One region of the Streptomyces sp. NPDC051018 genome, then DNA from elsewhere that is predicted to be linked to it. Evidence: riboswitches for the same ligand, from Rfam matches in the RefSeq annotation. Region 1 holds a riboswitch; each other region holds the start of a gene.

Evidence for each region. Region 1 has a riboswitch for thiamine pyrophosphate ahead of ACIBCM_RS29345 (thiamine ABC transporter substrate binding subunit). Riboswitches for the same ligand answer to the same signal wherever they lie in the genome.
Region 2: another riboswitch for thiamine pyrophosphate. It lies ahead of thiO (glycine oxidase ThiO); the one in region 1 lies ahead of ACIBCM_RS29345 (thiamine ABC transporter substrate binding subunit).
Region 3: another riboswitch for thiamine pyrophosphate. It lies ahead of thiC (phosphomethylpyrimidine synthase ThiC); the one in region 1 lies ahead of ACIBCM_RS29345 (thiamine ABC transporter substrate binding subunit).

What each region holds. Positions count from the first base shown of each region.
Region 1 covers NZ_JBITFN010000022.1:89,354-101,418, reverse strand. Annotated here, with positions in the region: gene rpsB (30S ribosomal protein S2) at 1-26, shown strand, start outside; gene tsf (translation elongation factor Ts) at 163-1,008, shown strand; gene pyrH (UMP kinase) at 1,277-2,071, shown strand; gene frr (ribosome recycling factor) at 2,233-2,790, shown strand; gene ACIBCM_RS29355 (phosphatidate cytidylyltransferase) at 2,790-3,971, shown strand; gene rlmN (23S rRNA (adenine(2503)-C(2))-methyltransferase RlmN) at 4,145-5,254, shown strand; TPP riboswitch at 5,491-5,601, shown strand; gene ACIBCM_RS29345 (thiamine ABC transporter substrate binding subunit) at 5,684-6,784, shown strand; gene ACIBCM_RS29340 (ABC transporter permease) at 6,829-8,463, shown strand; gene ACIBCM_RS29335 (ABC transporter ATP-binding protein) at 8,463-9,485, shown strand; gene ACIBCM_RS29330 (nuclear transport factor 2 family protein) at 9,677-10,177, opposite strand; gene ACIBCM_RS29325 (hypothetical protein) at 10,279-11,439, opposite strand; gene ACIBCM_RS29320 (ABC transporter ATP-binding protein) at 11,421-12,065, opposite strand, start outside.
Region 2 covers NZ_JBITFN010000001.1:595,125-607,189, reverse strand. Annotated here, with positions in the region: gene ACIBCM_RS02440 (phytoene desaturase family protein) at 1-191, shown strand, start outside; gene ACIBCM_RS02435 (hypothetical protein) at 310-1,164, opposite strand; gene metF (methylenetetrahydrofolate reductase [NAD(P)H]) at 1,204-2,118, opposite strand; gene thiE (thiamine phosphate synthase) at 2,623-3,273, opposite strand; gene ACIBCM_RS02420 (Rv2175c family DNA-binding protein) at 3,376-3,741, opposite strand; gene ACIBCM_RS02415 (NAD(P)/FAD-dependent oxidoreductase) at 3,864-5,114, opposite strand; gene ACIBCM_RS02410 (hypothetical protein) at 5,334-5,672, opposite strand; TPP riboswitch at 5,781-5,893, shown strand; gene thiO (glycine oxidase ThiO) at 5,891-7,219, shown strand; gene thiS (sulfur carrier protein ThiS) at 7,216-7,431, shown strand; gene ACIBCM_RS02395 (thiazole synthase) at 7,440-8,234, shown strand; gene pknB (Stk1 family PASTA domain-containing Ser/Thr kinase) at 9,076-11,010, shown strand; gene ACIBCM_RS02385 (deoxyribonuclease IV) at 11,019-11,870, shown strand; gene ACIBCM_RS02380 (DUF4396 domain-containing protein) at 11,969-12,065, shown strand, end outside.
Region 3 covers NZ_JBITFN010000006.1:137,720-144,533, reverse strand. Annotated here, with positions in the region: gene ACIBCM_RS12940 (DUF5326 family protein) at 1-134, shown strand, start outside; gene ACIBCM_RS12935 (IclR family transcriptional regulator) at 436-1,173, shown strand; gene ACIBCM_RS12930 (SsgA family sporulation/cell division regulator) at 1,298-1,732, shown strand; gene ACIBCM_RS12925 (YibE/F family protein) at 2,027-3,469, opposite strand; TPP riboswitch at 3,541-3,699, shown strand; gene thiC (phosphomethylpyrimidine synthase ThiC) at 3,692-5,518, shown strand; partial or broken gene ACIBCM_RS12915 (TerD family protein) at 5,605-6,132, shown strand; gene ACIBCM_RS12910 (hypothetical protein) at 6,416-6,814, shown strand, end outside.

The sequences.
Region 1 (12,065 bases):
CCGCCGCGGACGCCGAGCAGGGCTGAGGCCGTACAGCTCCGGTAGGTGAGGACGGCGGGGGACGGTGCCACGAGCACCGGCCCCCGCCGCTCACCCGTAGGTCGGCCAAGGATCTCCGGCGGACCTTCGACTTTCGACCGTTTCGAGAAGAGACTCAAGGACATGGCGAACTACACCGCCGCTGACGTCAAGAAGCTCCGTGAGCTGACCGGCGCCGGCATGATGGACTGCAAGAAGGCGCTGGACGAGGCCGACGGGAATGTCGACAAGGCCGTCGAGCTGCTGCGCGTCAAGGGCCAGAAGGGCGTGGCCAAGCGCGAGGGCCGCAACGCCGAGAACGGCGCCGTCATCTCCCTCATCGCCGAGGACAAGACCTCCGGCGTACTGCTGGAGCTGAAGTGCGAGACGGACTTCGTCGCCAAGGGCGAGAAGTTCCAGGCCGTCGCCAGCACGCTCGCCCAGCACGTCGCCGCGACCTCCCCGGCCGACCTCGACGCCCTGCTCGCCTCGGAGATCGAGGCCGGGAAGACCGTACAGGCGTACGTCGACGAGGCCAACGCCAACCTCGGCGAGAAGATCGTCCTCGACCGCTTCGCGCAGTTCTCCGGCGCGTACGTCGGCGTCTACATGCACCGCACCATGCCCGACCTCCCGCCGCAGGTCGGCGTTCTGGTCGAGCTGGACAAGGGCGGCGACGAGGCCGCCGCCATCGCCAAGGACGTCGCCCAGCACATCGCCGCCTTCGCGCCGAAGTACCTCACCCGTGAGGACGTCCCGGCCGAGGTCGTCGAGCAGGAGCGCCGGGTCGCCGAGGCCACCTCCCGCGAGGAGGGCAAGCCCGAGGCCGCCCTCCCGAAGATCGTCGAGGGTCGCGTCAACGGCTTCTTCAAGGAGGTCACCCTCCTCGACCAGCCGTTCGCCAAGGACAACAAGAAGTCCGTCAAGAAGGTCCTGGACGAGGCCGGTGTCACGCTGAAGCGCTTCGCGCGCATCCGCGTCGGCGCCTGAGCGGACGCGCCAGGTACGCGTAGAACACCGGAAAGCGACGTGCCGGGTACACGGAGTACCCGGGCGGGGGCGCGAGTACGGCGAGTACGCGATCGATCCGGGAGCCCGATAGGGTTTCTCACGCAGTCATCGGCCGCGTGAGCCCCAAGGCGGCACAACTGCCTTGAAGCGCCGGACGACCGCAGATCTGACGAGGAGGCCATTGCCGACAGGGACACCAGCACCCAACCGGCAATGGCCTTCCTCGTATGTGCACGAGGAGATCTCCATGAACAAGGGCGCGGACGCCAACCAGGCTGCCGGCGACAACAGCGACCACGACGGGAAGCACGACGTGAAGAGTGCCGGACGCTTCATGCTGAAGCTCTCCGGTGAGGCGTTCTCCGGAGGCGGGGGACTGGGTGTCGACCCCGATGTCGTCCACGCCATCGCCCGTGAGATCGCGGCGGTCGTACGCAGCGGCGCCCAGATCGCGGTCGTCATCGGTGGCGGCAACTTCTTCCGCGGCGCGGAGCTCCAGGTGCGCGGAATGGACCGGGCCCGGTCCGACTACATGGGCATGCTCGGCACCGTCATGAACTGCCTCGCCCTCCAGGACTTCCTGGAGAAGGAGGGCATCGACTCCCGCGTCCAGACGGCCATCACCATGGGCCAGGTCGCGGAGCCGTACATTCCGTTGCGGGCCGTGCGCCATCTGGAGAAGGGCCGTGTGGTCATCTTCGGCGCCGGAATGGGCATGCCCTACTTCTCCACCGACACCACCGCCGCCCAGCGGGCCCTGGAGATCGACGCCGAGGCGCTGCTGATGGGCAAGAACGGTGTCGACGGGGTCTACGACTCCGACCCCAAGACCAACCCCGACGCGGTGAAGTTCGACGCCCTGGAGTACGGCGAGGTACTGGCCAGGGACCTCAAGGTCGCCGACGCCACCGCGATCACCCTCTGCCGTGACAACGCCCTCCCGATCCTTGTCTTCGAACTCCTCACCGAGGGCAATATCGCGCGAGCGGTACGGGGTGAGAAGATCGGCACGCTCGTGAGCGACCAGGGCACCCGGGCCTGAACTCCGGGGGGTGTCCGAGGGCGTCCGGGGACGGACGCGCGAGGATGTCCGGGATAGACAAAGTCCTGCCGGTCGGACACCGTGCAGGAAAGACGCGACACAGGTTCCGCCCGACCGGATAGTTGCATGCCGGGCCTACTCAAGACACGCAGGAGCAAGTGGTGATCGAAGAGACCCTCCTCGAGGCCGAGGAGAAAATGGAGAAGGCCGTCCTGGTCGCCAAGGATGATTTCGCCGCGATCCGCACCGGACGTGCGCACCCGGCGATGTTCAACAAGATCGTGGCCGACTACTACGGTGCGCTGACCCCGATCAACCAGCTGGCCTCGTTCTCGGTGCCGGAGCCGCGCATGGCGGTGGTGACCCCGTTCGACAAGACCGCGCTGCGCAATATCGAGCAGGCGATCCGCGACTCGGACCTCGGCGTCAACCCGAGCAACGACGGCAACATCATCCGGGTGGTGTTCCCCGAACTGACCGAGGAGCGCCGCCGGGAGTACATCAAGGTCGCCAAGGGCAAGGCCGAGGACTCGAAGATCTCGATCCGCGCCGTGCGCCGCAAGGCCAAGGAGACCATCGACAAGTTCATCAAGGACGGCGAGGTCGGCGAGGACGAGGGCCGCCGTGCGGAGAAGGAGCTCGACGACACCACCGCGAAGTACGTGGCTCAGGTCGACGAGCTGCTCAAGCACAAGGAAGCCGAGCTGCTCGAAGTCTGATGAACGACTCTTCCTGGGGGGCCCCGAGGAGGGCCGACTACGTCGGAGGCGGGGGCCCGCCGGAGCAGAGCCTCCTTTCGGCGGGTCCCGCGTACGATCAGCATGACGCACAGCAGACTCGGCCCATGCCCATCGTGCCGGACTTCCCCGACGCAGGTAGAGACGCCGAAGACCATGGGGGCCGCGACCAGCGCGGCCGCCGTCAGGTCCGTGACGATCGTGACAGCGACCAGGGGGCCGCTCGGCTGAGCGGCCCCCTGTTCCGCGACGAGAATCCGCAGGAGCCCATGCCCAGCCCGCAGCCGGCCCCCGAGCCGGAGCCGCCGAAGAGGAAGCGGGCCGGCGGTGGGACCGGCCATGACAGAAAGCGGGCAGGCCGTGATCTGCGGGCGGCCATAGGGGTCGGCGCCGGTCTCGGCGTGGTGATCATCGCCTCGCTCTTCGTCGTCAAGGCACTGTTCGTGGGCGTCATAGCGGTCGCCGTTGTCGTCGGGCTGTGGGAACTCACCTCACGGCTCCAGGAGCGCAAGCAGATCAAGGCCCCTCTGGTGCCGCTCGCCGTGGGCGGCGCGGCGATGGTGGTGGCCGGGTACGCGCGCGGGGCGGAGGGCGCGTGGGTCGCCATGGCCCTGACGTCGCTCGCCGTGCTGATCTGGCGGATGACCGAACCGCCCGAGGGCTATCTCAAGGACGTCACCGCGGGGATCTTCGCCGCGTTCTACGTACCCTTCCTCGCGACCTTCGTCGCGATGATGCTCACGGCGGACGACGGCCCGCAGCGGGTGCTCACCTTCCTGCTGCTCACCGTGGTCAGCGACACGGGCGCGTACGCGGTGGGCTGGCGCTTCGGCAAGCGGAAGCTCGCACCCCGTATCAGCCCCGGGAAGACCCGGGAGGGGCTGCTCGGTGCCGTCGGCTTCGCGATGGCCGTGGGCGCGCTGTGTATGCAGTTCCTCATCGACGACGGCACCTGGTGGCAGGGACTGCTGCTCGGTCTCGCGGTCGCGGCCAGCGCCACCCTCGGCGACCTCGGTGAGTCGATGATCAAGCGGGACCTCGGGATCAAGGACATGGGCACGCTGCTGCCCGGCCACGGCGGCATCATGGACCGGCTGGACTCGCTGCTGCCGACCGCCCCGGTGGTCTGGCTGCTGCTGGTGATCTTCGTCGGAAGCGGCTGACCGGGCCGCCGCGCGGACCCGGTACTCTGGAAGGGCGTGTCGCCGGACGGCGGCGCGCCCTTTCCGACCCGCGGCCGCGGGGGTGGTCCGGTGAGTTTCCCGGGCTTCGGCAGTACACCGGGTGTTCCGCGTCGGCGCGGGGCGCCGGCACCGTTCACGAGGAGTTTTGGCTCATGGCCCCCGCCCCGGGAGAGCTCACGTTCATCGCGCCCCGCGGAGCGAAGAAGCCACCGCGTCACCTCGCCGATCTCACCCCCGCCGAGCGCAGGGAAGCCGTCGCGGCGATCGGCGAGAAGCCCTTCCGGGCGAAGCAGCTCTCCCAGCACTACTTCGCGCGGTACGCGCACGACCCCGAGCAGTGGACGGACATCCCGGCCGCCGCCCGGCACAGGCTCGCCTCCGAGCTGCTGCCGGACCTGATGTCGGTCGTACGCCATATCTCCTGCGACGACGACACCACCCGTAAGACGCTGTGGCGGCTGCACGACGGCACCCTCGTCGAGTCCGTGCTGATGCGGTACCCGGACCGGGTCACGATGTGTATCTCGTCCCAGGCGGGCTGCGGGATGAACTGCCCGTTCTGCGCCACGGGACAGGCGGGCCTCGACCGCAATCTGTCCACCGCCGAGATCGTGCACCAGATCGTCGACGGGATGCGCGCGCTGCGTGACGGCGAGGTCCCCGGCGGCCCGGCGCGGCTGTCGAACATCGTGTTCATGGGGATGGGCGAGCCCCTCGCCAACTACAAGCGGGTCGTGGGCGCGATCCGGCGGCTCACCGATCCAGAGCCGGACGGGCTCGGTATCTCACAGCGCGGGATCACCGTCTCGACGGTCGGTCTGGTGCCCGCGATGCTGCGCTTCGCCGACGAGGGCTTCAAGTGCCGGCTCGCCGTGTCGCTGCACGCGCCGGACGACGAGCTGCGCGACACCCTCGTCCCGGTCAACACCCGCTGGAAGGTACGGGAGGTCCTGGACGCGGCCTGGGAGTACGCGGAGAAGTCCGGCCGCCGGGTCTCCATCGAGTACGCGCTGATCCGCGACATCAACGATCAGGCCTGGCGCGGTGATCTGCTGGGCCGGCTGCTCAAGGGCAAGCGGGTCCATGTCAATCTGATCCCGCTCAATCCGACGCCCGGCTCCAAGTGGACGGCGTCGCGGCCCGAGGACGAGAAGGCGTTCGTCGAGGCGATCGCGGCCCATGGGGTACCGGTGACCGTGCGGGACACCCGGGGGCAGGAGATCGACGGGGCGTGCGGACAGCTCGCCGCGACGGAGCGCTGAGCCCGGCCCGGGGCCGGGAGAACCGGCTCGTACCGGGCGCGGGAACGACCCGTACCGACTGGACGTAAGGGCCGTACCGACCGGCCGCAGGTGCGCTCCGCACCACCGTCCATACGACCCGTACCCGCGGACGGCCCGCAACCACCATCCGTGGCCGTCCCCTCCCGGACGGGACGAATGACCCGCACCTGACATCCCACGCGTCCGACCTTGTACTCTGGGCTCGAACACATGCATACATCCGACAGGGGAGCGCCACAGCGCTGAGAGTGCGGTACCCATCAGACCGCAGACCCTCTGAACCTCGCCCAGGTCATTCTGGGTAGGAAGTTCGGTCGTAACTCAAGCTGTTGCGCCCTGCCCGGATCCTTCGCTGAGGACCGGGCAGGGCCGCGTCTCTTCCTGGCCACCCCCAGGAGGAATGATCCAGTGAGCACCACCAGGAAGATCACGGTCGCCGCGCTGGCCGCCGCGCTCGGAGTCGGTACCCTCGCCGCCTGCGGCGGGGAGACGGACGACTCGCCGTCCGGCGGCGCCGGCGGATCGAAGCCGAAGACCGTCACGCTGGTGACGCACGACTCGTTCGCCGCGTCCGCATCCGTGCTCAAGGAGTTCACCGAGGAGACCGGCTACACCGTCAAGGTGCTCAAGAGTGGTGACGCCGGAGAGGCCCTCAACAAGGAGATCCTCACCAAGGGCTCCCCGCAGGGCGATGTCTTTTTCGGCGTCGACAACACCCTCCTCTCGCGCGCCCTCGACAGCGGCCTGTTCACCCCGTACGAGGCCAAGGGGCTGGCGGCGATTCCGCAGGCGGTGAAACTCGACGGCGACAAGCACCGGGTGACGCCCGTCGACACCGGCGACATCTGCGTCAACTACGACAAGAAGTACTTCGCCGACCGGAAACTGGCGCCGCCTCAGACCTTCGACGATCTGCTCAAGCCCGCGTACAAGAACCTGCTCGTCACCGAGAACGCCGCCACCTCGTCCCCCGGACTCGGCTTTGTACTCGGCACGGTGGCGCGGTACGGCGACGAGGGCTGGCAGGACTACTGGAAGAAGCTCAAGGCGAACGGCGTCAAGGTCGTCAGCGGCTGGGAGCAGGCGTACAACGAGGAGTTCTCCGGCTCTGCGGGCGGCAGGAAGGCCGACGGCGACCGCCCGCTGGTCGTCTCGTACGCCTCCAGCCCGCCGGTGGAGGTCCTCTTCTCGGAGCCGCGGCCCGCCGAGGCGCCGACCGGGGTCGCCACCGGCACCTGCTTCCGTCAGATCGAGTTCGCCGGACTGCTGAAGGGCGCGAAGAACGAGGGCGGCGGCAAGGCGCTGCTGGACTTCCTGGTCTCGGAGAAGTTCCAGGAGGACATGCCGCTGAACATGTTCGTCAACCCGGTGGTGGAGGGGGCGAAGCTGCCCGAGCTGTTCACCCGCTTCGGGGCCGTGGCCGACAAGCCCGGCACCCTCGCACCCGACCGGATCGCCGACAACCGGGAGCAGTGGATTCAGTCGTGGTCCTCGCTCGTCGTGAAGTAGCGGCGGCGGAGCCCGGCCCCGTCCGGGACATCCGCGGCGGCGCGGTGCGGCTCGGCCTGATGGCCGTGCCCGCCGTGTTCTTCGCCGTGTTCTTCGCCTACCCCGTCGTCTCCATCGTCGGCCGCGGCCTGGAGACCGGCGGGGGCTCGCGGTTCGGCCGGATCGGCGAGGTGCTCGGCCGCGCCGACATCCAGGGCGTGCTCTGGTTCACCACCTGGCAGGCGCTCGCCTCGACCGTGCTCACCCTGCTGATCGCGCTGCCCGGCGCCTATGTGTTCGCCCGTTACGAGTTCCCCGGCAAGAAGCTGCTGCGGGCGGCGCTGACGGTGCCGTTCGTCCTGCCGACCGTCGTCGTCGGCACCGCGTTCCTGGCCCTGCTGGGGCGCGGCGGACTGCTCGACGACCTGTGGGGCGTCCGTCTCGACACCACCGTGTGGGCGATCCTGCTCGCGCACGTCTTCTTCAACTACGCCGTCGTCGTACGGACCGTGGGCGGACTGTGGTCCCAGCTCGACCCGCGGCAGGAGGAGGCCGCGCGGGTCCTCGGCGCCGGGCGGTTCACGGCCTGGCGGAAGGTCATCCTTCCGGCGCTCGCGCCCTCTGTGGCGGCGGCCGCGCTGATGGTCTTCCTGTTCACCTTCACCTCCTTCGGGGTCGTGCAGATCCTCGGCGGGCCCTCGTACGCCACGCTGGAGGTGGAGATCTACCGGCAGACCGCGCAGTTGCTGGATCTGCCGACGGCCGCCGTCCTGACCATGGTCCAGTTCGCGGCCGTCGGGGGCGTACTCGCGGTGCACGCGTGGACCGTACGGCGACGGGAGACCGCGCTGAGACTGGTGGACCCGGCGGGAACCTCCCGGCGGCCGCGCGGTGGGCGCCAGTGGGCCCTGCTCGGCGCGGTGCTCGGCACGATCGCGCTGCTGCTGCTGGTCCCGCTCGGCGTCCTGGCCGAACGGTCGCTCAGCACCTCCGGCGGCTACGGGTTCGACCACTACCGTGCCCTCGCCACGATCGACGAGGGCGGCGGAGTCTTTCTCGTACCGCCCCTGGACGCCGTCGGGAACTCCTTGCGGTACGCGCTCGTCGCGACGCTCATCGCGCTGGTCGTGGGCGGGCTGGCCGCGGCCGCCCTGACCCGTCGCGCCGGGCGGCTGGTGAGGGGCTTCGACGCGCTGCTGATGCTGCCGCTCGGAGTGTCGGCCGTCACGGTCGGGTTCGGCTTTCTGATCACCCTGGACAAGCCCCCGCTGGATCTGCGGTCGTCCTGGATCCTGGTGCCGCTCGCCCAGGCCCTGGTCGGGGTGCCCTTCGTGATACGGACGATGCTGCCCGTCCTGCGGGCGGTGGACGGACGGCTGCGCGAGGCCGCGGCCGTGCTCGGGGCCTCACCGCTGCGCGTATGGCGGGAGGTCGATCTGCCGCTGGTGCGGCGGGCGCTGCTGATCGCCGCGGGCTTCGCGTTCGCCGTGTCGCTCGGTGAGTTCGGCGCGACCGTGTTCATCGCCCGCCCCGACCATCCGACGCTCCCGGTGGCGGTGGCACGGCTGCTGGGACGGCCGGGGGAACTCAACTACGGGCAGGCGATGGCCCTGAGCACGATACTGATGGCGGTGTGCGCGGGGGCGCTGCTGCTGCTGGAGAGAGTCCGCGTCCGCACCACCTCAGCCGGGGAGTTCTGATGGCCCTGCTCCAACTCGACGATGTGACCGTACGGTTCGGGGCGCGGACGGCGCTCGACGGGGTCGATCTGGAGGTCGCCGAGCACGAGATCGTCTGTGTGCTGGGGCCCAGCGGCAGCGGCAAGTCCACCCTGCTGCGGGTCGTGGCCGGGCTCCGGCGCGCGGACCGGGGCCGGGTGCTGCTCGCGGGGGCCGACCAGTCGGGGGTGCCGGTGCACCGGCGGGGTGTCGGACTGATGTTCCAGGACCATCAGCTCTTCCCGCAGCACGACGTCGGCGGCAATGTCGGCTTCGGGCTGCGTATGCGCGGTACGGGGCGGGCCGAACGGGAGCGCCGTGTCGCCGATGTACTGGAACTGGTGGGGCTGCCGGGCGCCGGACGACGCGCGGTCGCCGCACTCTCGGGCGGGGAGCAGCAGCGGGTGGCGCTGGCGCGGGCGCTCGCTCCACAGCCCCGGCTGCTGATGCTGGACGAGCCGCTCGGCCAGCTGGACCGGGGCCTGCGGGAGCGGCTGGTCGTCGAACTGCGGGACCTGTTCGGCCGGCTGGGCACGACCGTGCTCGCCGTCACCCACGACCAGGGCGAGGCCTTCGCGCTCGCCGACCGGGTCGTCGTGATGCGGGACGGCCGGATCGCCCAGGCGGGCGCGCCCCTGGAGGTCTGGCAGCGGCCCGCCGACGAGTTCGTGGCGCGTTTCCTCGGTTTCGACAATGTGGTGGCCGCGACGGTCAGCGGGACGGCCGCGGACACGGTGTGGGGGAAGATCCCCGTACCGGACGGCACCCCTGACGGGGAGTGCCGGCTGCTGGTCCGGCCCGCGGGCGTGGGGCTGACGGAGGTGTCGGAGGGGCTGCGCTGCACGGTCGAGGGGCGTACGTTCCGGGGGCACCACGTGGCCCTGCGGCTCAGGCCCTCCGGCGGGCCGCCCCTGGAGGCGGCGGCCGGGCTGCGGGACGCGCCCGAGGAGGGGGCCGAGGTGGGGGTGGTCTTCGCCGCGGAGGACGTGGTGGTGCTGGGCTGACGACGGTGCCGGGCGGTGCCGGTCCCGGTGCAGGGTCGGTCCGGCGCCACGCCCGGGCCCGGCGCCACGCTCCGGTCCTGCGCCGGGGATCCCCGGTCGGGCGCCGGGGGTCCGGTCCGGCACCCGGGAACGGGATGTGTGAACCCGGGGGCTCCGGACGGCGGGGGACCGTGCCAAGAGGACGGCGTACCTCAGTCCCTCGTGCACGCCGCCGCGATCGCCAGGCTGTCCTCGACGATCAGATAGCGGGTGATCAGACCGCCCCGGACTGTCACCCACATCACGAACGGCGAGCGGAAGACCTTGCCCGTCGTGGTGACCGTGCCCATGAGCCATCCGCTGATCATCGCGTCCTCGCCGTCCACGACGACCGCGTCGACCGAGCACCCCTCCGGGACGGGCACCTGGCCCTCGGCCAGCTCGCGGAAGTGGGCGGCGACATCGGCCCGGGCCGAGCGCGGGCGGATCCAGGGGACGGCCGGGTTCTCGGCGATGTGCCAGTCGACCTTCTCCGCGAACAGGTCGGCCACACGCTCGGGCGAGCCCTCCTGGAGCCGGGCCAGCAGCTCCTCGACGGTGGCACGGGTGGACGCGGTGGCGGTGGCCGCGTGCGCCGTGGTGCGGCTGTCCGCGGTGATCCGGCCGGGGCGGGTGGTCCCGGCGGTGGGCGTGGTGTCCGGTGCGGTGGTCATCGTCTCGTCCCCTTCGAGCGGCGGCTACGGGGACGATCCTGCGCCCGCAGGGGTACGGCGGTCGATTACCCACGGGGTAATCGACCGCCGTACCGGACTCCTCAGCCCTTCAGCGGGACCGCCGCCAGCGTCGCCACCCCCCAGGTCAGCGGGGTGAGGACCAGCAGCAGGACCCCCGCCCGCAGCGCGGCGGCCGAGCGCAGCGTTCCGGCGGAGGCACCGAGGCGCCGCAGGTCCTGGACGGTGGCCGCCCTGGCCGCCCGGGCCTCCAGCGCGGAGGTCAGCAGCGTGGCCGTCGTACACGCGACGACCAGGGACGCGCCCAGGCCGGTCAGCGGGCCGAAGGGGCGGGGGCCCTCGTCGTACAGCGTCCAGGCCGCGATCAGGGCGGAGGCGACCGCGCACACCACGCCCAGCGGGCGGCCGATCCTGCGGGACTCCTCCATCAGGATGCGTCCCGCCAGCAGCCGGAGGGCGCCGGGCCGGAACATCTGGAGGAGCCGGCCGCAGAAGTGCGTCAGCGCGGGGCCCGCGATCGCGAGGCCCACGGCGGTGAGTGCCCAGCCGACCAGGACGCCCACGGGGTTCCCGTCGATCTCACCCGGCAGGGGCAGCGGGTCGCCGGCGTGGCTGCGGCCCGCGTACGTACCGACCGCCAGGCCCGCCGCCGTCAGCGCGCATCCCCACGGCAGGCCCCCGGGCGCGCGCCGGGGTCCGGCCGGTCCGCCGGGGGCGGCGGGCTCCGGCTCGACGGGACGCGGGCGCAGGGTGAGCGCCGCCGCCACCGTCGCGGCGAGCGGCACCAGCGCCAGCAGGGTCAGCGCGGCGGCGAGCGGGAGGGGCTCGTCGGCGGCCAGGAGCTCCGCCGCCGCGCCGTCGAAGGGGAGACCCGCCAGATCGCCGCGCAGATGGAGGAAGAACAGCAGGGCGACCATACTGCCGAGGGTGCCGGACACGGCCGTGGAGGACGCCGCCAGCAGCGCGAGACGCCCGGGGCCAAGACCGACCGCCGACAGACCGGAACGCGGTCGGGTGCTCGGATCCGTGCGCGCCACGGCGACGGCGAAGTGCACCGTCGCGGCGAGAGGGATCAGACACCACGACAGCCGCAGCAGCGAGGCGGAGGACTCACCGGGGTGGGCGAGTGCGTAGGTGAGCGCGCTCAGCAGGAGAAAGCCGACACCCGCCGATGCCGCCGCGACCATCAGCCGGCGCGCCAGGATCAGGGGGTGGGCCCCACGGGCTAGACGGAGAGCGAGCACTCGGCCCGGCCTTCCGCGTCGGCAGCGGCCAGCGAGCTGACGCGGCGGCCGTCCACCAGGGTCACCGTGCGGTCGGCGAGCGCCGCCACCTCCGGGTCATGGGTGGCGAGCACCACCGTGATCCGGTGCGAGCGGGCCGCGGCCAGCAGCGTACGCAGCACCTGTGCGCGGTCCGCGCGGTGCAGGGACGCCGTGGGCTCGTCCGCGAACAGCACGGCGGGTTCGGCGAGCAGTGCCCGTGCCGTGGCGGTCCGCTGGCGCTGTGCCTGGGTCAGGGCGTACGGGCGCTGCCGGGCACAGGCGCCGACGTCGAGGCGCTCCAGCCACTCCATGGCGGTGGCCTTGGCCCGCCGCCGGGGGGTGCCGCGCAGCAGCAGCGGCAGGGCCGCGTTCTCCCACGTGGACAGCTCCGGTACGAGACAGGGCTCGGGACCGATCCAGCCGAAGCGCTCCCGGCGCAGCCGCTCGCGGTGGAGCGGGGGCAGGGTGTGCACGGGGGAGCCGTTGAAGCGCACCTCGCCCTCGTCGGCGACGAACTGCCCGGACAGGCAGCGCAGCAGTGTGGTCTTCCCGCTGCCGCGGGGGCCGGTCACGGCGAGGATCTCGCCCTCGCGCACACCGAGCGA
Region 2 (12,065 bases), on a different contig from region 1:
CCCTGTCCGCACCGGCTCTGGCCGGGCCGGACGGCCGCTGGCTCCATCCGTCGAACAGCACCCGCCTGCCGGGGCTGTATCTCGTGGGCGGCCGGTCGCATCCGGGCGGAGGGCTGGCCCACGCGGGGATGTCCGGAGCGCTGGTGGCCGGGCTGATCGTGGAGGGAGCGGGCTTCCGCGGCTCGCAGTGAGAGACGGGCGCACTACCCGGCCGCGTTCATCCGGCTCGGGCCCCCTGGACAAGAAGGAAGACTCGCTGCCCGGTGTGAACCGGGCGGGGCGGGGCCGCTGAAGGGCCCGGTGGAACCGTCAGTAGCGGAATTCCTGCTGCTCGTTGGGGCCCGGCTCATAGTCGTACGGAGAAGGGTCCTGCGGCGCGCCCGGCTCGGGATCGCGCTGCTGGGGCACCCACACCCCGCCCGGGGGTGTCTCCGGGTACTGCTGCTGCCCGTAGTACGGGTCCTGGGCGTACTGCTGCGGGTTGCCGAAGCTGTCGTAGCCCTCGTAGGCGCTGTACTGCTGACCGCCCACATAGGGGTCGGAGTACGCGGCGTACTGCCCCTGGCCCTGCCCGTAGTCGTACTGCTCACCCGGGTCCTCAGCGCCCGGCGGGGGGACGTAGTACGGATCGAACGCGCCGTAGTCCGGACCGCCCTGCTCCTGCTCGGGCCCCGGCCCCTGCTGCCCCGTGGCGAAGCCCGTATCGCTGTAGACGCCGTACTGTCCGGTGTCGTCCGGCATCGGCTCCGGTTCGTACACGGGCCGCTCGCCGGTCTCCGGTCCGGCCGGGGTGCCGGAGAGATCGGCCGCGACCTGCTCGGAAGTGCTCTCCTCCAGGCCGGAGACCTCCAGCGAGGCGACGGTCGACTCCCTCGCGGAACCCGCCCTGCGGCGCCGGCTGGCACCAGGACGGCCGCCGATCGCCCAGCCGGTGGAGAACCCCTTGCGGAAGGAGAGCGTCACATAGGTCTGGCCGACCGCGAAGACCAGCACTCCGAGCCCGATCACCGCTCTGGAGGCCATCAGCACCCCGAGGACCACGGTGAGAAAGCCGCCGAAGGCGAGCAGGCGCCAGCGCAGCCGCGCCTTGTACTGAAGCAGCACCTCACCGAGCAGCCACAGAGCGACGATGCCGAACGCGATATAGAGGACCGTAAGCCCCATGCCCGCCCCTCTCCCTCGGCCGCCGTCGGATACGGCCGATCAGGACTGTTTGTGCAGTCCGAGATTCTCGTAGATCTCAAGCGTCGCGGTGGAGTTGAGGGTGATGAAGTGGAGACCCGGAACACCCTCCGATAGCAACTCCGCGCAGAACTCCGTTGCGAACTCGATACCCAAGGAGCGTACAGCGGCCGCGTCGTCCTTGACGGCGAGGATCCTGTCTTTCAGCTGCGACGGGACAGCGGCGTTGCTCAGCTGGGCGAGCCGTTCGAGCTGGCGGACGCTGGTGATCGGCATGACCTCGGGAATGATCGGGGTTTCACAGCCCGCTGCGGCCACCCGGTCCCGCAGCCGCAGATAGTCCTCGGGCTTGAAGAACATCTGGGTGATCGCGTAATCCGCTCCGGCCCGGCACTTGTCGACAAAGTGACGGATGTCGGTGTCCCAGTCCTGGGAGCGGGGGTGCATCGCGGGGAAGGCCGCGACACCGACGCAGAAGTCCCCGGATTCCTTGATCAGCCGGACCAGCTCCGCCGCGTACCGTACGCCCTCGGGGTGCTTGACCCACTCGGCCATGGGGTCGCCGGGCGGGTCGCCCCGGACGGCGAGGATGTTACGGATCCCGGCGTCCGCGTACTGGCCGATCATATTGCGCAGCTCGGCGACGGAGTGGTTCACGGCGGTGAGGTGGGCGACGGGGGTGAGGGTGGTGTCGGCGGCGATCCTCTCGGTGGCCTTGACCGTGCCGGCGCGGGTGGAGCCGCCGGCGCCATAGGTCACGGAGACGAAACTCGGGGCCACGGCCTCGATCCTGCGCAGCGCGTTCCAGAGGTTGCGCTCGCCCTTCTCCGTCTTCGGCGCCCAGAACTCGAAGGAGTAGGACGTCTTGCCGGTGGCGAGCAATTCGCGCACCGTCCGTGCGCGATCCGTCCGGATGGAAGGTGTTCCGAGGGCCATAGTCGCAGGCTATCCAGGGTCGAAGGGTCTCCCAACCGCAGTCCACCCATCGGACAGCGGTGGTGACCTGTTCGAGTGGGTCCGTGCTGGGGGGTCCGACCTGATGGGAGCGGGGTGGGCGGAGCCCTCTTCCGCTCCGATGCCGCTCCGTTTCCGCGCCGAAGGCCCGGGTACCGGCAGGCGGCCGGACGGAGGGCGGGAGCGCCTCCCGGGGCGCTTCCGGGTGCGGTCGCCTCCCCGCCGGGCCCGGGACGCGGGCCGGCGCGCGGGGGACTCCAGTGGCCCCGGGGACGGGTGTTCTTCACGCACCCGGGGCCGGGAGCCGGCGCGCGGGGGCACTCCCGGGCGCCACCGGCGTACTCCACCTGAAGGCCGGCCATGCCCCGCCCCCGGCCGGAGGGCCAGGGTGGGACCACCTCAGGTGCCGGGCGTACGGGCCCGGTACGCATGGCCCGTGCGGGCGCCCGCACGGCGGGGCGGGCCCGTGTGACAACGCGGGGCCCGTCAGTCGGAGCGGGCCCGGATCCGCTTGCTGAGACGGGCCGCCGCGGCGGCGGGATCGGCGGCTTCCGTGATGGCCCGTACGACGACGATCCGGCGGGCTCCCGCGTCCAGGACCTCGTCGAGATTGTCCGCGTCGATCCCGCCGATGGCGAACCAGGGGCGGTCGGTCCCGAGAGCGGCGGTGGCACGGACGAGCTCCAGCCCGGGGGCGTGCCGTCCGGGCTTGGTGGGGGTGGGCCAGCAGGGTCCGGTGCAGAAGTAGTCGACGCCGGGCTCGGCCGCCGCGGCCGCGGCCTCCGCCTCGCTGTGGGTGGAGCGGCCGATGAGGACACCGCCGCCGAGGATCGCCCGGGCGGCGGGCACGGGAAGGTCGCCCTGCCCCAGGTGCAGCGCATCGGAACCGATGGCGTGGGCGACGTCCGCCCGGTCGTTCACCGCGAGCAGTTTGCCGTGCCGACGGCAGGCGTCGGCGACGATCCGCAGATGGTCCAGCTCCTCGGCCGCCTCCATGCCCTTGTCGCGCAGTTGCACGATGTCGACGCCGGAGCCGAGGACCGCGTCCAGGAACTCCGCGAGATCGCCCCGCTCTCCGCGCGCGTCGGTGCAGAGGTAGAGACGGGCGTCGGACAGCTGCTCACGAACCGTGGACATGACGGATTCCCCCCGGTGGGTCGGCGGTGTGCTGGCGGATCCGCGGGGGCGCGGCGCGCCCGCACACCGCTGGTGTGTCTTCTGTTGGTCGCGGCCCCGGCGTCAGACGGCGAGCGCCTGGGCCCGGCGCTTCACCTCCGTGCCGCGATTCTCGCTGAGCGCCTGTGCGGGGGTGCCGGGCAGGGTCGGGTCCGGGGTGAACAGCCACTCCAGCATCTCTGCGTCGGTGAAGCCGTCGTCCTTCAGGAGCGTCAGGGTGCCGGAGAGGCCCTTGACGACCTTCTCGCCGCCGATGAAGGCGGCGGGAACCATGAGCACGCGGTTCTCACCACGGCGCACCGCGATCAGCTGCCCCTCCTTGACCAGCTGCCGGACGCGCGTCACCTGGACATCGAGCTTTTCGGCGATGTCGGGCAGCGTGAGCCATGCGGGGACGAGAGCATCGATCTTTGCGTCAATCTCGGTCACGGGACAAGCCTGCCATCTGGGACTGACAGTGGGTAGCGGGAGCCCCCGGCCGGCTGCGGCCAACCGGACCGGGATCCGGGCACCGACGCTGGTCAGAGCCGGTTTCCCGGGTCCCGGACGGCTCAGAGGGACGCGGCCTTCAGAGGGACCGAGGGGTCGGCGGCGCGCTGTGGGTCCAGCCGGCCGCCCGACTGGATCACCTTGCGGCCCTGGGCCAGATCCCTGGGCCGGCCGACGGCGAGCAGCGCGACCAGGGCCCCTTCGCGCAGCCACAGCACCGTCCACGCCGGGTCGGCGGGATCGCCGCGCCAGACGGTCGTATCGGCGTCGGTGTGATCACCCGCGTACTGCACGAACCGTCCGAACTGCTCCGACCAGAAGTACGGCACCGGGTCGTAGACCGCCGGCGGCTCCCCCGGTGCGCCGATGGAGGTCCCGGCCGCCGGGCGGGCGCCGGTTCCGGTCCCGCTTCCCGTCCCGGAGACCTCGCCCGCGACCCGGGCGACGACATTGGCGGCCACGGTGCGCGGCCCCTGGAGGGCGTTGTCCCAGTGGTGGACGAGCAGCCGCCGTCCGTAGCGGGCTGAGGGGAAGGAGGCGCAGTCCCCCACGGCGTACACATCGGGCCGCGAGGTGCGCAGATACCGGTCCGCGGTGATCGAGCCGTCCGGGCCGGTCTCGATCCCGGAGCCCGCGAGCCAGGCGGTGGCGGGGCGGGCGCCGATGCCGACGACCACGGCACCCGCGGGGATCCGTCTGCCGTCCGCCAGAACGACCGTCCCGGGCTCGACACCGGCCACGCGTGCGTGGGTGATCAGTTCGGTCCCGGACTCCGTGTACCACCCGGCCATGGGGGCGGTGACCTCGGCGGGCAGGGCGCCCGCCAGCGGCCGGTCCGCGGCCTCGACGACCGTGACCGAGCACCCCGCCTCGCGGGCGGCCGTCGCGAACTCCGCCCCGATCCAGCCCGCGCCGACCACCACGATGTCGTGCCGTGTGCCGAGGAGCGGCCGCAGCCGCTCGGCGTCGTCGAGGGTGCGCAGCAGATGGACTCCGGGAACGGCCTCGGTGCCGGGCAGACTGATCGGTTCCGCTCCGGACGCGATGACGAGGACGTCGTACGGGACGGGCCCGGCCTCGGTGTCCAGCTCATACGCGCCCGGGCGCACCGCGGTCACCTCACAGCCGAGGCGCAGCTCGATGGCCAGCTCCTCGAAGTCGACCTCGAAGGCCGAGCCCTCCGCCGTGCCGAGGAGGATCGCCTTGGAGAGCGGGGGCCTGTCGTACGGCTGATGGGGTTCGGCGCCGATCACGGTGACGGAGCCGGTGAATCCGAGTTCACGCAGGGCGACCGCGGTCTGCACACCGGCCATGCCCGCTCCGACGACGACCACACGGGGCGTCTGCTGCTGTTTCTGCTGCTCGCTCACCCGTCAACCTTACGCATCTGACAGACCGTCAGAAAAGGTGGGCGCCTCGCGGACGCGCACCACGGCACGGCGAAGCCCCGCGGGGAGCCACCGCAAGGGTCACCGGCGCTCCCGGTGACGGCCGGGACGCACGGGACGAGCCACCCCGGCGAGCCGGCCGCGCTACCGCCGTTCCTCCACGACACTCGTCCCCCGCCCCGGCTGTGACTCCCACTCCCAGCTCTCCTCAAGGCGCACCCGCCCGTCGGGCAGTTCCACGACCGTCGAGACGCAGTGCCCCGACGAGGTGGTGCCGTCCGTCTTCAGCTGCACATAGCGGAAATCGAGCCGGTCGCCGTCACGGGTGCCCACCAGATGGCCCCGGACCACGTCCCCGCCGTCGTACTCGGCCCAGATCCGCCCCTCCTCCTCGTGGTACGCGAACCGGGTGCGGGTACCCACCTGGCCCGGCGCCTGATCCGCCACCGGGAAGAGCACACGTCCGTCGAGCGACCCTGCCATGGCGACTGCTCCCTCGCGTTGCGCCCTCCCGGGCGGCGGCGCGACGAGGACCGGCCGCCCGGCACCACGTCTACTGCGAGTTGAGGGCTGGGGTTAGGGTGGCCACCGTAAAGCACTCGCGGGAGTCCGGACGCACCGGGCTGAGAGGGAGGCTGGACGGCCTCCGACCGTACGAACCTGATCCGGGTCATGCCGGCGAAGGGAGGGGCTCGCCGCCCATGTCGCACATCCTCGGTCCGCACGAGCCGCGCGGGACGTCGCCGTCCGCCGCCGCGGGGCGGCGCGTCCCCGCTCCGGCGCCACCGCCGGGCGGCGCGCCCCCCGCACGGTCCTCGGGCACCGCCCCCACGGCACCGGCCCCGCACGGGTCCTCGCCGGGACCCGGCCGGGAGTCCCGGGTCCCGGACGTCCTGGTCGTCGGCGGTGGAATCATCGGGCTGGCCACCGCGTGGCGGACCGCGCAGCGCGGGCTGAAGGTCACCGTCGTCGACCCCGAACCCGGGGGCGGAGCCGCACATGTGGCCGCCGGGATGCTCGCGGCGGTCACCGAACTCCACTACGGCGAGCAGAGGCTGCTGGCCCTCAATATGGAGTCCGCGCGCCGCTACCCCGCCTTCGCCGAAGAGCTTGAGGAGGAGAGCGGCCGGGACATCGGCTATCGCGCCTGCGGCACCCTGGCCGTCGCGCTCGACGCCGACGACCGGGCCCACCTCCGCGAGCTCCACGCGCTGCAGCGCCGCTCCGGCCTGGAGTCGGAGTGGCTGACCGGCCGGGAGTGCCGCCGGCTCGAACCCCTGCTCGCACCGGGTGTGCGCGGCGGTCTGCGGGTCGACGGCGACCATCAGGTCGACCCGCGGCGGCTCGCGTCCGCACTGGTCACGGCCTGTGAGCGGGCCGGGGTGACACTGTGGCGGGGCTGGGCCGACCGGCTCCTCGTCGCACGCGACCGGGCCACCGGAGTCGCCCTCACCGACGGCCGGGAGCTGTCCGCCGGCCAGGTCGTGCTCGCGGGCGGCAGCCTCAGCGGACGGCTCGCCGGGGTCCCGGACGACGTCCTCCCGCCCGTGCGTCCCGTGAAGGGGCAGGTGCTGCGGCTCACGGTGCCCCCCGCGCACGCCCCCTTCCTCTCCCGGACCGTACGGGCCGTGGTGCGCGGCAGCGCCGTCTATCTGGTGCCGCGCGAGAACGGCGAACTCGTCGTCGGCGCCACCAGCGAGGAACTGGGCTGGGACACCACCGTCACCGCCGGCGGGGTCTATGAACTGCTGCGCGACGCCCATGAACTGGTGCCGGGCATCACCGAACTGCCGCTGACCGAGACCCGCGCGGGGCTGCGTCCCGGCTCCCCGGACAACGCGCCCCTGCTCGGCCCGACCTCTCTGCCCGGCCTGCTGCTGGCCACCGGCCACTACCGCAACGGCGTACTCCTCACGCCCGTGACCGGCGATGTGATGGCCACGGCGCTCACCTGTGGCGCGCTCCCCGAGGAAGCCCATCCCTTCACCCCCCATCGCTTCACTCCCGTCTCTCAGGAGCAGCCCGTATGAACAGCGTTCCCCTGGTTGTCTCCGTCAACGGCGAGCGGCGTGAACTCGCCACCGGAACCACGCTGGACACCCTCGTCGCCGGTCTCACCACCGCGCCGTCCGGTGTCGCCGCCGCCGTCAACGAGGCCGTCGTACCGCGCAGCCAGTGGCCGGGCACCCTGCTCGGCGACGGTGACCGCGTGGAAGTCCTCACCGCGGTCCAGGGAGGCTGAGCACCGCCATGGCAGACGACCGGCTCACCATCGGCGACACCGCCTTCACCTCCCGGCTGATCATGGGCACGGGCGGCGCGCCCAGCCTCGATGTCCTGGAGCGCGCGCTCGCCGCGAGCGGCACCGAGCTCACCACGGTCGCCATGCGCCGCCTCGACCCGACGGTCCGGGGCTCCGTGCTCTCCGTACTGACGAAGCTCGGCATCCGCGTCCTGCCCAACACCGCGGGCTGTTTCACGGCGGGGGAGGCCGTCCTCACGGCCCGGCTCGCCCGTGAGGCCCTCGGCACCGACTGGATCAAGCTGGAGGTCGTGGCCGACGAGCGGACGCTGCTGCCCGATCCCGTCGAGCTGCTGGACGCGGCGGAGATCCTGGTCGACGAAGGTTTCACCGTGCTGCCGTACACCAACGACGACCCGGTGCTCGCGCGGAAGCTGGAGGACGTGGGCTGTGCGGCGATCATGCCGCTGGGTTCGCCGATCGGCTCGGGGCTCGGTATCCGCAATCCGCACAACTTCCAGCTGATCGTCGAGCACGCGCGCGTGCCGGTCGTCCTGGACGCGGGCGCGGGCACGGCGTCCGACGCGGCCCAGGCGATGGAGCTGGGCTGCGCGGCGGTGATGCTGGCCTCCGCGGTGACACGGGCCCAGGAGCCGGTCCTGATGGCGGAGGCGATGCGGCACGCGGTGGAGGCGGGGCGGCTGGCGCGGCGGGCGGGGCGGATTCCGCGGCGGCACTTCGCCGAGGCGTCGTCGCCTGCGTCGGGCTTGGCGGTGCTGGATCCGGAGCGCCCGGCGTTCTGAGCCCCGCCCTCGCACTGTCCGGGGACTCCCCGTGCCCTCGGGGCTCCCCGGTACCCCTCGGTCCTCCGGCTCCGGGGCCCGGGCCGCGTGCGGCCTTGCCGGGGCTCCGCCCCGGAACCCCGCTCCTCAAACGCCGGAGAAGCTGAGATCACGGCCCTGCCCCGCCACGGTACGACGGGAACAGCCCGCCCCCCCGGGGGACGGGGTGTCGGGCGCACGGGAAGGCCCGGTCCACGGCGGCGCCCCTGCGGCAGCAGGGCTGAGGCCGACACGCACCCGGCTCCGGGTCGGCCGGGGGCCGAAGAGCCGGGGCTGCCCAGGCCTACGCCTCCTCCGGCCGGACCCCCGCGCGACCCCTGCCGGGGCTCCGCCACGGGCCCCGCTCCTCAAACGCCGGAGAGGCTGAAAAACCGCAGTACGACCGGAACAGAGCCCGCCCCCGGCCAACAGGGACGCCGGAGACGCGGAAACCACGACCCCGCCCCGGCACGGTACGGCTGGCATGGCGGCACAGCCCCCGGCAACCGGATGCCAGAGGCCGGGACGACTCGGCCCCGGGCAGCCGGTGCGAGCTGCCCGGGACGACCCGGCGTCGTACGGCCCGGAGGCCGGACGGCCACCCCGCGACAGCCGACCACCGCCGGGGCACCGGGCACACCGTCCCCGCCGGTCCGGCCGTACCGGCGGGGACCGGTTCGCCGCAGAAGGCAGCCCGGCCCGTGCTCGCAGGCCAGGGGGTACGGGACGGAGGGAAGCCGGGCTGTCACAGGTCGGACTCAGTACTGCCCCGGTCCCGCTCCGGCGCGGCGGGGGTGTCGGTGGTGACTCGTAGAATCAGTTCGTGGATACGACCCTCCAGGACCCTCTTGTCGGGCAGGTGCTCGACGGCCGCTACCGCGTCGACGCGCGCATCGCCGTCGGCGGGATGGCCACGGTCTACCGGGCCGTCGACACCCGGCTCGACCGCGAGCTCGCGCTCAAGGTGATGCATCCGGCGCTCGCCACCGATGTCTCGTTCGTCGAGCGCTTCATCCGCGAGGCCAAGTCCGTGGCGCGCCTGGCCCACCCCAATGTGGTGGCCGTCTTCGACCAGGGCGCCGAGGGCGCGTATGTGTATCTGGCGATGGAGTATGTGGCGGGCTGCACCCTGCGGGACGTCCTGCGCGAGCGTGGCGCGCTCCAGCCGAGGGCCGCGCTGGACATCCTGGAGCCCGTGCTGGCGGCGCTGGGGGCGGCGCACCGGGCCGGGTTCGTCCACCGGGACGTCAAGCCGGAGAATGTCCTGATAGGGGACGACGGACGGGTCAAGGTCGCCGACTTCGGGCTGGTGCGCTCGGTCGGCTCGGTCACGAACACCACGGGGACCGTGCTGGGCACGGTCTCGTATCTGGCACCCGAGCAGATCGAGTCCGGCACGTCCGACACCCGTGCCGATGTGTACGCGTGCGGAGTGGTTCTGTACGAGATGCTGACGGGCACCAAGCCGCATACGGGCGACACCCCCGCCCAGGTCCTCTACCGGCATCTCAACGAGGAGGTTCCGGCGGCGTCCGCGCTGGTCCCGGGGCTCGCGGTGGAGCTGGACGAGCTGATCGCGAGCGCCACCGCCCGCAATCCCGACGTCCGTCCGCACGACGCCGTGGCGCTGCTGGCGCAGACCCGGGAGACCCGCGCGGACCTCGGGGACGCCCAGCTGGATCTGGTGCCTCCGCGGGCGGTGACCGGCGCGTCCGGCGGGCCGGAGGGTCCCGCGGACGCCGAGGCGCGCACGGACGTCATTCCCCGGGTGCTTCCCCGTGAGGAGCAGCGTGTCAGCCACACCGCGCGGCTGGCCATGCCGCCCGCCGCACCGGCGGGCTCCCCGCGCCCCGGAGGACGGCCGGGGCTGCCCCGCCGTGGCATCGTCGCGATCGTGGTGGCCGTCCTCGTGGTGTTCGGTGTCGGCGCCGGGGTCTGGTACATCAACTCCGGGCAGTTCACCCGTGTCCCAGCGCTCATCGGCAAGTCCGAGGGTGACGCGCGCAGGCAGCTGGAGAGCGCGGGACTGGAGGTGAGGGAGGTCCGGCGCGAGTTCAGTGAGACGGTCGAGCGCGGCACGGTCATCGGGACCGACCCGGCGACCAATGAGCGCATCCGGGGCAACGGCTCCGTGACGATCGTCGTCTCGCGCGGCCCGGAGATCGTCCGGGTACCGGCGGTGAAGGGCGATCCGCTCGCCACGGCCGAGGACAAGCTGCGCAAGGCGGGACTCTCGCCGGGGGTGGTCACCAGGGAGTTCAGCGAGGACGTTCCCCAGGGCCTGGTGATCGGCACCGACCCGGCGGCCGGGGCGGGGCGCAGCCCCGACTCCGCGGTCGCGCTCGTCGTCAGCAAGGGCGCGCCGGTCGAGGTCCCCGACGTCAGGGGCGACGCGGTGGAGGAGGCGACCGCCGAGCTGGAGGGGGCGGGCTTCGTAGTCAAGATCGCTCCCGAGCAGGTCAACTCCCCCGAGGAGGCGGGCACGGTCGCGCGGCAGTCCGCGCCGGAGGGCGCCCGGCTGGCCACCGGGGACACGATCACCCTGACGGTCTCCAAGGGCCCGCGCATGGTCGCGGTCCCGGATGTCACCGGCGACTCCGAGGCCGACGCCAAACGGACGCTGGAGGAGGCGGGCTTCGAGGTCAAGGTCGAGAAGACCTTCCCGTATCTCGGCAGCACCGTCGCGAGCCAGTCCCCGTCCGCGGACGGCAGGGCCCCCGAGGGCGGCACCGTCACGATCACGATCAAGGGGCTGTAGACACACCCATGCGCAACCCCGTCGGCGGACATGTGCCCGTTGCGGGCGGTCTCGCCACGACCGGACTCGGATACGCGCGCGAGCTGGCGGCGGAGACCGTCCAGGTCTTCGTCGCCAATCCGCGGGGCTGGGCGACCCCCGCGGGCAGTCCGGCGCAGGACGAGGCGTTCCGAGCGGGCTGCGCCGACGCCGGGCTGTCCGCCTATGTCCATGCCCCGTATCTGATCAACTTCGGCTCGCACACCGAGGCGACGGCTCAGCGGTCCGTGGAGTCGATGCGCCACTCACTGCGCCGGGGCCGGGCGATCGGCGCGCTGGGGGTGGTCGTGCACACCGGTTCGGCGACCGGAGGCCGCTCGCGTGAGACGGCGCTCGCGCAGGTACGGGAGCTGGTGCTGCCGCTGCTGGACGAGCTGACCCATGACGACGATCCGGTGCTGCTGCTGGAGGGGACGGCCGGCCAGGGTTCTTCGCTCTGCTCCCGGATCGAGGACTTCGGCCCGTATGTCGAGGCGCTGGAGGCCCACCCCAGGCTGGGAATCTGTCTGGACACCTGCCATGTCCACGCGGCCGGGCACGATCTCGCGGCCCCGCGGGGGATGGAGCGGACCCTCGACCTTCTGGTGAAGACGGTCGGCGAGGGGCGGCTCGGACTCGTCCACGCCAATGATTCCAAGGAAATGGTCGGCTCACACAAGGATCGCCACGAGAACATCGGGGCCGGCCGTATCGGCGAGGAGGCGTTCCGGGAGCTGATGCGCCATCCCGCCACCGAGGGCGTGCCGCTGATCATCGAGACCCCCGGGGGCAGGGAAGGGCATACGGCGGATGTGGCCCGGCTGAAGGGGTTCCGGGCGTAGCGGCCGCCTCAGAAGCCACATATGTTTCAAAGTACCCCAGGGGGGTATAGGGTTACGTGCTGTCGACACCACCGCAGATCTGAGTTTGGGGAACACTCATGCAGCACGACTCCCACGCCCACCACTCCTCCCAGGGCCGGAAGGCGGACGGCACCGCCCGTCAACACGGCGAACACACCGGCCACGGCGGGCGAC
Region 3 (6,814 bases), on a different contig from region 1:
GACTGATCACGAGCGTCGTCGGATTTGTGATCGGTCTGCTCTTCAAGGCCCTCGCCCTGGTCGCGCTCGTGGGTGGACTGGTCTTCGTCGTACGGAAGTTCATGACCTCTTCGAACTCGCGCGGTGACTGGTAACCACTGTCGGTACGGGTGTTAACCCAGCCGGGGGAACACCCCCCAAACCCCAGGTCCAGGGGGTAGGGCGACCATTACAGTGGCAATCCGCTGCCAGGCTTCCGGATTCACCACCCCTAGTGAGCCCTCTTGTGACCTCTTGAGCGCCCCCCTGGGACCGAGGTGGGAATCCTCCGAGGGGCCGCGCGGCGGGCACACGGGGACGGCCCCCGCGGGCGGGCGAGTCGCCCGTCACGATGCCCGGGGGTGACCTTTGGACACATTCACGAACGCCGCCGGCACACATGCCGCCGTTCCCACACTGATCGGCTCGGTACAGCGGGCGCTCAGGCTGCTGGAGGCGGCGGCGTCGCATCCGGACGGGGCGCCGGCGAAGCAGCTCGCCCGGGAGGCGGGCATTCCGCTGCCCACGGCCTACCACCTGCTGCGGACACTGACCCATGAGAACTATCTGCGCCGTGAGAAGGGCGTCTTCGTCATGGGGGACGGTGTGGAGCTGCTGGCCCTTGGCGGGTCTATGCAGAATCGTCGCACCAGGCTGGAGGAGACGCTGGCGCACTGGCGGGACGCCATCGGAGTCCCCGTCTACTTCGCGGTCTACCGCGAGGGCGAGATCGAACTCGTCGCCGTCTCGGACACCCCGTACGCCCCCGCCGTCACCGAGTGGGCGGACTTCCGCGAGACCGGCCATGCCCATGCCGTAGGCCAGTGTCTGCTCAGCCAGCTCGGCGAGGCCGCCCGCCGGGACCATCTGGACCGGCATCCCGTGCGGCCGGTGACGCCCTATTCCGTACGCGACCGGCGCGCGCTGCTGGAGCGGCTCGCGGCCGTCGAACGTATGCAGCCGGTCGTGGAACGGCAGGAATATGCCCTCGGCACGGTCTGCGCGGCGATCCCTATCACAGCCGGATCCACCGCGGCGGCCATGGCGATCTCTCTTCCCCTGCATCAGGAGGAGCGGCTGCTACCCGCGATCGAGCAACTGCGCAAGGGCATAGGCGGGTTGCTGAGCTCCCTCGCGTTCTCTATCAGTATCTGAAAAATCACTCCTTGTAGTTCTCTGGTCGCTTAGAGCACGATTGCACCAAGAGGTTCAGGGGAATCCTTCCTGACCGTTTTCTGCAAGCTTCTTCTAGCAGGCTTCATCCACTGCGGGGTACACGATGCATGAGTCGGTCCAGGCCGAGGTCCTGATGAGCTTTCTTGTGTCCGAGGAGCTCTCGTTCCGGATCCCGGTGGAGCTGCGATACGGGACGGAGGATCCGTACGCCGTGCGGATGACCTTCCATTTGCCCGGGGATGTGCCTGTGACCTGGGCCTTCAGTCGCGATCTGCTGCTCGACGGCATCGTCGGGCCGAGCGGGGACGGCGATGTGCATATCGCTCCCATGGGTCCCGAGGAGCTGTCCGACCTCGGCATCCGCCTCCAGGTGGGCGGGGAGCGGGCGCTGTTCCAGGTGAGCGCCGCGCCGGTCGTCGCCTTCCTCGACCGCACGGACCGACTGGTGCCGCTGGGGCAGGAGCGGGCGTTCGGCGACTTCGAGGACGCCCTGGAGAAGGCGCTGAGGACCATCCTCGCGGAGGAGAACGCGGGCTGAGCCGGAGGCGGACCCTCCGCACCACGGGTCCCGCCCCGGTCCGTATCCCGGATCCCCTGTTCCGCCGTGGTCCGTCGCAGGGTCCAGCCCCGGTCCGTACGCCGGATCCCGCCCGGGCCCGGATCCCGGGCCCGCCACCGTCACGACCCCGGACCGCGCCCCGGTCCGTACGCCCACCCCCGTCCCCGCCCCTGCCCGCGGTCCCGGTCCAGACCGCCGACCCTTGCCCCCGCCAGCTTCCCGGCCCCGGACCGTACGCCCGGCTCGGACGCTCTCTCCCCGCTGCCGCCCGGGCTATTTTCTGCGGCGGCGACCTGTGCCGCCCCGCCCCGGGAGCCCGAGTCCACCGAGCCCGCCCGGCCCCGGCGCACCGCCGCGCGGGGGCGCCACACTCCTCGCCACCGGGTCGTCGGCCCCCGGCCGGTCGGCGGAGACGACCAGCGCCGCGAGCGCGGTGGTCACCGGCACGGACGCGACCAGACCGATCGACCCGACCAGCGTCCGGACGATCTCCTCCGCCACCAGTTCGCTGTTGGCGACCGTGCCCACACTGCTCTGGGCGATGGTGAACAGCAGGAGCAGCGGCAGCGCGGCACCCGCGTAGGCCAGGACGAGCGTATTGACCACGGACGCGATGTGATCCCGCCCGATCCGGATGGCGGCGCGGTACAGCGCCCGGGGCCCCATTCCGGGATCGGCCTGCCGCAGCTCCCACACGGCCGACGTCTGGGTGACCGTCACATCGTCGAGCACACCGAGCGAGCCGATGATCACGCCCGCCAGCAGCAGACCGCTCATGTCGATCCCGGGATACAGACCGTGGATCAGACCCGTGTTGTCGTCGGTGTTGCCGGACAGGTCCGCCCAGTCGATGAACACCGAGCCGAGCAGTCCGATCAGCAGCAGCGAGATCAGCGTGCCGAGCACCGCTACCGACGTCCGCGCGGTCAGCCCGTGGCAGAGGTACAGCGCGATCAGCATGATGGCGCTCGACCCGACGACCGCCACGATCAGCGGATTGGAGCCTTCCAGGATCGCGGGCAGGATGAACAGCGTCAGTACGGCAAAGGAGGCGGCGAGTGCGACCAGCGCCATCACCCCGCGCATCCGCCCCACCAGCACCACCGCCAGCGCGAAGATCCCCGCGAGCACGGCCATCGGGACCTTGCGGTTCACATCGATCACGGAGTACTGGAGATCGCGGGGCGCGTCGGGGGCGAAGGCGACCACCACCCCCTGCCCCTTCTCCAGCTGCCGTGGCGCGTCCGGCTGGATGATCTCGGTGAAGGTGCGGCCCGCGTCCTTGCCGCTGGTGACCTTGACGGTTGCCTTCCCGCACTCGCCCTTCCGCGCGTTGACCGCCTCGCGGCCCTGGGGAGTACTGGTGTCGCCCGTGGGCGGGACCTGCGCGGCGTTCACGTCCTTGCAGTCGACGGCGTCGACCCGGGTCACCGTGCCCTGCTGGGTCTGACGGTCGAAGCCCACCCCGGTGCGCTCATGGCCGGGCGCGGAGCCGGGCCACAGGACCACCAGACCCACGGCGACCGCGGTGGCGAACGGAATCAGCACCGCGGCGATGACCTTGCGCAGATGCCGGGAGACGGGGGCCGCCGGGCCATGATTGTGGGTGTGGCCGTGGGAGTGCGCGGGGGGTTCCGGCGGCTCCGACGGCTCCTGTGGCCGCCGGGGCCCCGGTGGTCCGTGCGGCTGCTGATGGTCGGGCGGTGAAGAGGTCACCGGCCGATCATCGCAAGAACGGGCCGGGGCCCCTGTTCAGCACGCCAGAAATGACGCTAGCGTGGTGGCACCTTTGCACACGCGGGAGCTCGGAGCACCGGGCTGAGAGGGCGCTGATCGCCGTACGACCCGTCTGGCCAACGCCAGTACGCCGTCTGCGGAAACCGCTGCGTCGACCGCCGAACCTGTTACCGGGTAATGCCGGCGTAGGGAGTAGGTCTCATGACCGTTCAGGACGCACGCACGCCTGCCGCCGACCAGAACGCCGCCGACCACAGCGCCGTCCGGGCCGTCGGGGCCGGCGAGCGCAAGCCGGGCTGGCACAAGGGGTACGTCGAGGGTTCGCGCCCCGGCCTCCGGGTGCCGGTCCGTCAGGTGCACCTCACCAATGGCACGGATGTGACGCTGTACGACACATCCGGTCCGTACACCGACCCCACCGTCGAGACCGATGTACGCCGTGGCCTGCCGCCGCTGCGGGAGCACTGGATCACCGCGCGCGGTGACACGGAGGAGTACGAGGGCCGTCCCGTGCGCCCCGAGGACGACGGGATCAAGCACACGTCTCCGCGCGGCGGGCTCAGGAACCTCGACGCGGTCTTCCCCGGCCGTCCGCGCCGGCCCCGCCGGAGCCGTGACGGAGGGCCGGTGACCCAGCTCGCGTACGCCCGACGGGGAGAGATCACCCCGGAGATGGAGTACGTGGCCATCCGGGAGAACGTTTCTCCCGAGGTCGTACGGGAGGAGATCGCCGCGGGCCGCGCGGTGCTCCCGGCCAATGTCAACCACCCGGAGATCGAGCCGATGATCATCGGCAAGAGGTTCCTGGTGAAGGTCAACGCCAATATCGGCAACTCCGCCGTCACCTCCTCCATCGAGGAGGAGGTCGAGAAGATGACCTGGGCGACCCGCTGGGGAGCCGACACGGTGATGGACCTGTCGACCGGCCGCAATATCCACACCACCCGCGAATGGGTACTGCGCAACTCACCCGTGCCGATCGGCACCGTCCCGCTCTACCAGGCCCTGGAGAAGGTCGACGGCAGGGCCGAGGAGCTGAGCTGGGAGATCTACAAGGACACGGTGATCGAACAGGCCGAGCAGGGCGTCGACTACATGACCGTCCACGCCGGAGTGCTGCTGCGCCATGTCCCGCTCACCGCCCGCCGCAAGACGGGGATCGTCTCGCGCGGCGGCTCGATCATGGCGGCCTGGTGCCTCGCGCACCACAGGGAATCGTTCCTCTACGAGAACTTCGAGGAACTGTGCGAGATCCTCGCCGCCTACGACGTGACCTACTCGCTCGGGGACGGGCTGCGGCCCGGCTCGATCGCGGACGCCAACGACGAGGCGCAGTTCGCGGAGTTGCGGACCCTCGGGGAACTCAACCGGATCGCCAGGCGTTTTCAGGTTCAGACGATGATCGAGGGCCCCGGTCATGTCCCGATGCACAAGATCAAGGAGAACATCGACCTCCAGCAGGAGATCTGCGAGGAGGCCCCCTTCTATACGCTCGGCCCGCTCACGACGGATGTGGCTCCCGCGTACGACCACATCACCTCCGGCATCGGAGCGGCGATGATCGCCTGGTGGGGCACGGCCATGCTCTGCTACGTCACCCCCAAGGAACATCTCGGTCTGCCGAACCGGGACGATGTGAAGACCGGTGTCATCACCTACAAGATCGCCGCACACGCGGCCGATCTCGCCAAGGGGCACCCGGGAGCCCAGGAATGGGACGACGCCCTCTCGGACGCCCGTTTCGAGTTCCGGTGGGAGGACCAGTTCAATCTGGCTCTCGACCCGGACACCGCGAGGGAGTTCCACGACGAGACGCTTCCGGCCGAGCCCGCCAAGACCGCGCACTTCTGCTCGATGTGCGGTCCGAAATTCTGCTCCATGAAAATCAGCAGGAGCATCACCGAGCAGTTCGGTGGTGACCAGCCCGCCTCGGCCGCGACGGATGAGGAGATCGCCGAGGGCATGCTCCAGAAGTCCAGGGAATTCGCGGCGAACGGAAACCGGGTCTATCTGCCGCTCGCGGACTGACCCCGGTACGGAGGCCCGTCGGGCGGTGGAAGCCCTGTCCGGATTTCCACCGCCTCAGCCACATTGAGTCCATGGCATCCGCATCTATGAGTAAGGGCGCGAATCTTCCGGTCGCTTCCTCCGCGGTACGGGCGGTACTGACCTGGGTACCCGCGCCGGGGGCACCGGACGCCGACGCTTCGGCGCTGCTGCTCACCGGCGGTGGACGAGCGCGTGGCGACGGCGACTTCGTCTTCTACAACCAGCCGCACCACGCCTCCAGTGCCGTACGCCATCTCGGCAAACAGCAGGGCTCCGGTGCCGTCACGGACACGATCGAGGTGAACCTGGGCGGACTGGAGGCGGACATCGAGCGGGTCGTGCTGGCCGCCTCGGTGGACCGCGGCACCTTCGGCCTGCTGTCCGGGCCGGTGCTCCGGCTGCTGGACGCCGGGACGGGGGACGAGCTGGCGCGATTCGACCTGGAGGCGACGACCGAGACCGCGTTCATCGGCGGAGAGCTGTATCTGCGGAACGGGCAGTGGAAGTTCCGCGCGGTGGGACAGGGGTACGCCTCCGGGCTGGCCGGGCTCGCCACCGACTTCGGCATCGGTGTGGCGGAGGAGGGGGGTCCGGTAGGAACGGACCAGATAACCGGTGTTGCTGTCAGAAGTTTTGACAGCGTGTGATCGGGGCTACGGATCGCGTGGTGATGCGTGTCCCGGGAGCATCCGGCGTCCTAAAGTGGAAGTCGGCCGCCTTGCGTCGGCCCGACTCCGAGTCGCATCGCGCCCACGCCGCGAGCGGCAATGAGGACAAGGGGCACCGCCTCACGCGCTGACATTCGCCTGTCCGTGGCTCCGTGCCCGCGGTGGGGATGCGTGGGGTCTTCGCCGTCACCGGGACTCGGGAGAGACCGTGACCACCGACAAGCAGTTCAAGAAGGACGTCCGCGAACTCGCCGACGCCGAAGGCATCTCGTACACCGCCGCCCGCCGGCGCCTGGCCACCGAAACCGCCGAGGAGCCCCAGGGCCAGGCCACGATGCTGGCCGGACTGGTCGCCCGAAGCCGCGGCAAGTTCACCACCGAGGAGTTCGCCGCCCGGCTGGAGCGCGGCGGCCAGGAGTACGCCGAGTACCTCAGGGACGGCCGGGAAGCCGCGATCGAGTCCCTCGATTACGCCCTGGAGCATGGGGTGGATGCCGTCGATGACGAGCTCGCCGCCGTCGCCGCCAGCAAGGGGACGCCGATTACGACGGATGACCTTGCCGAGGGCCTGCGCCGGGTCCGTGACCACAGCCTGGTCATCGACGGT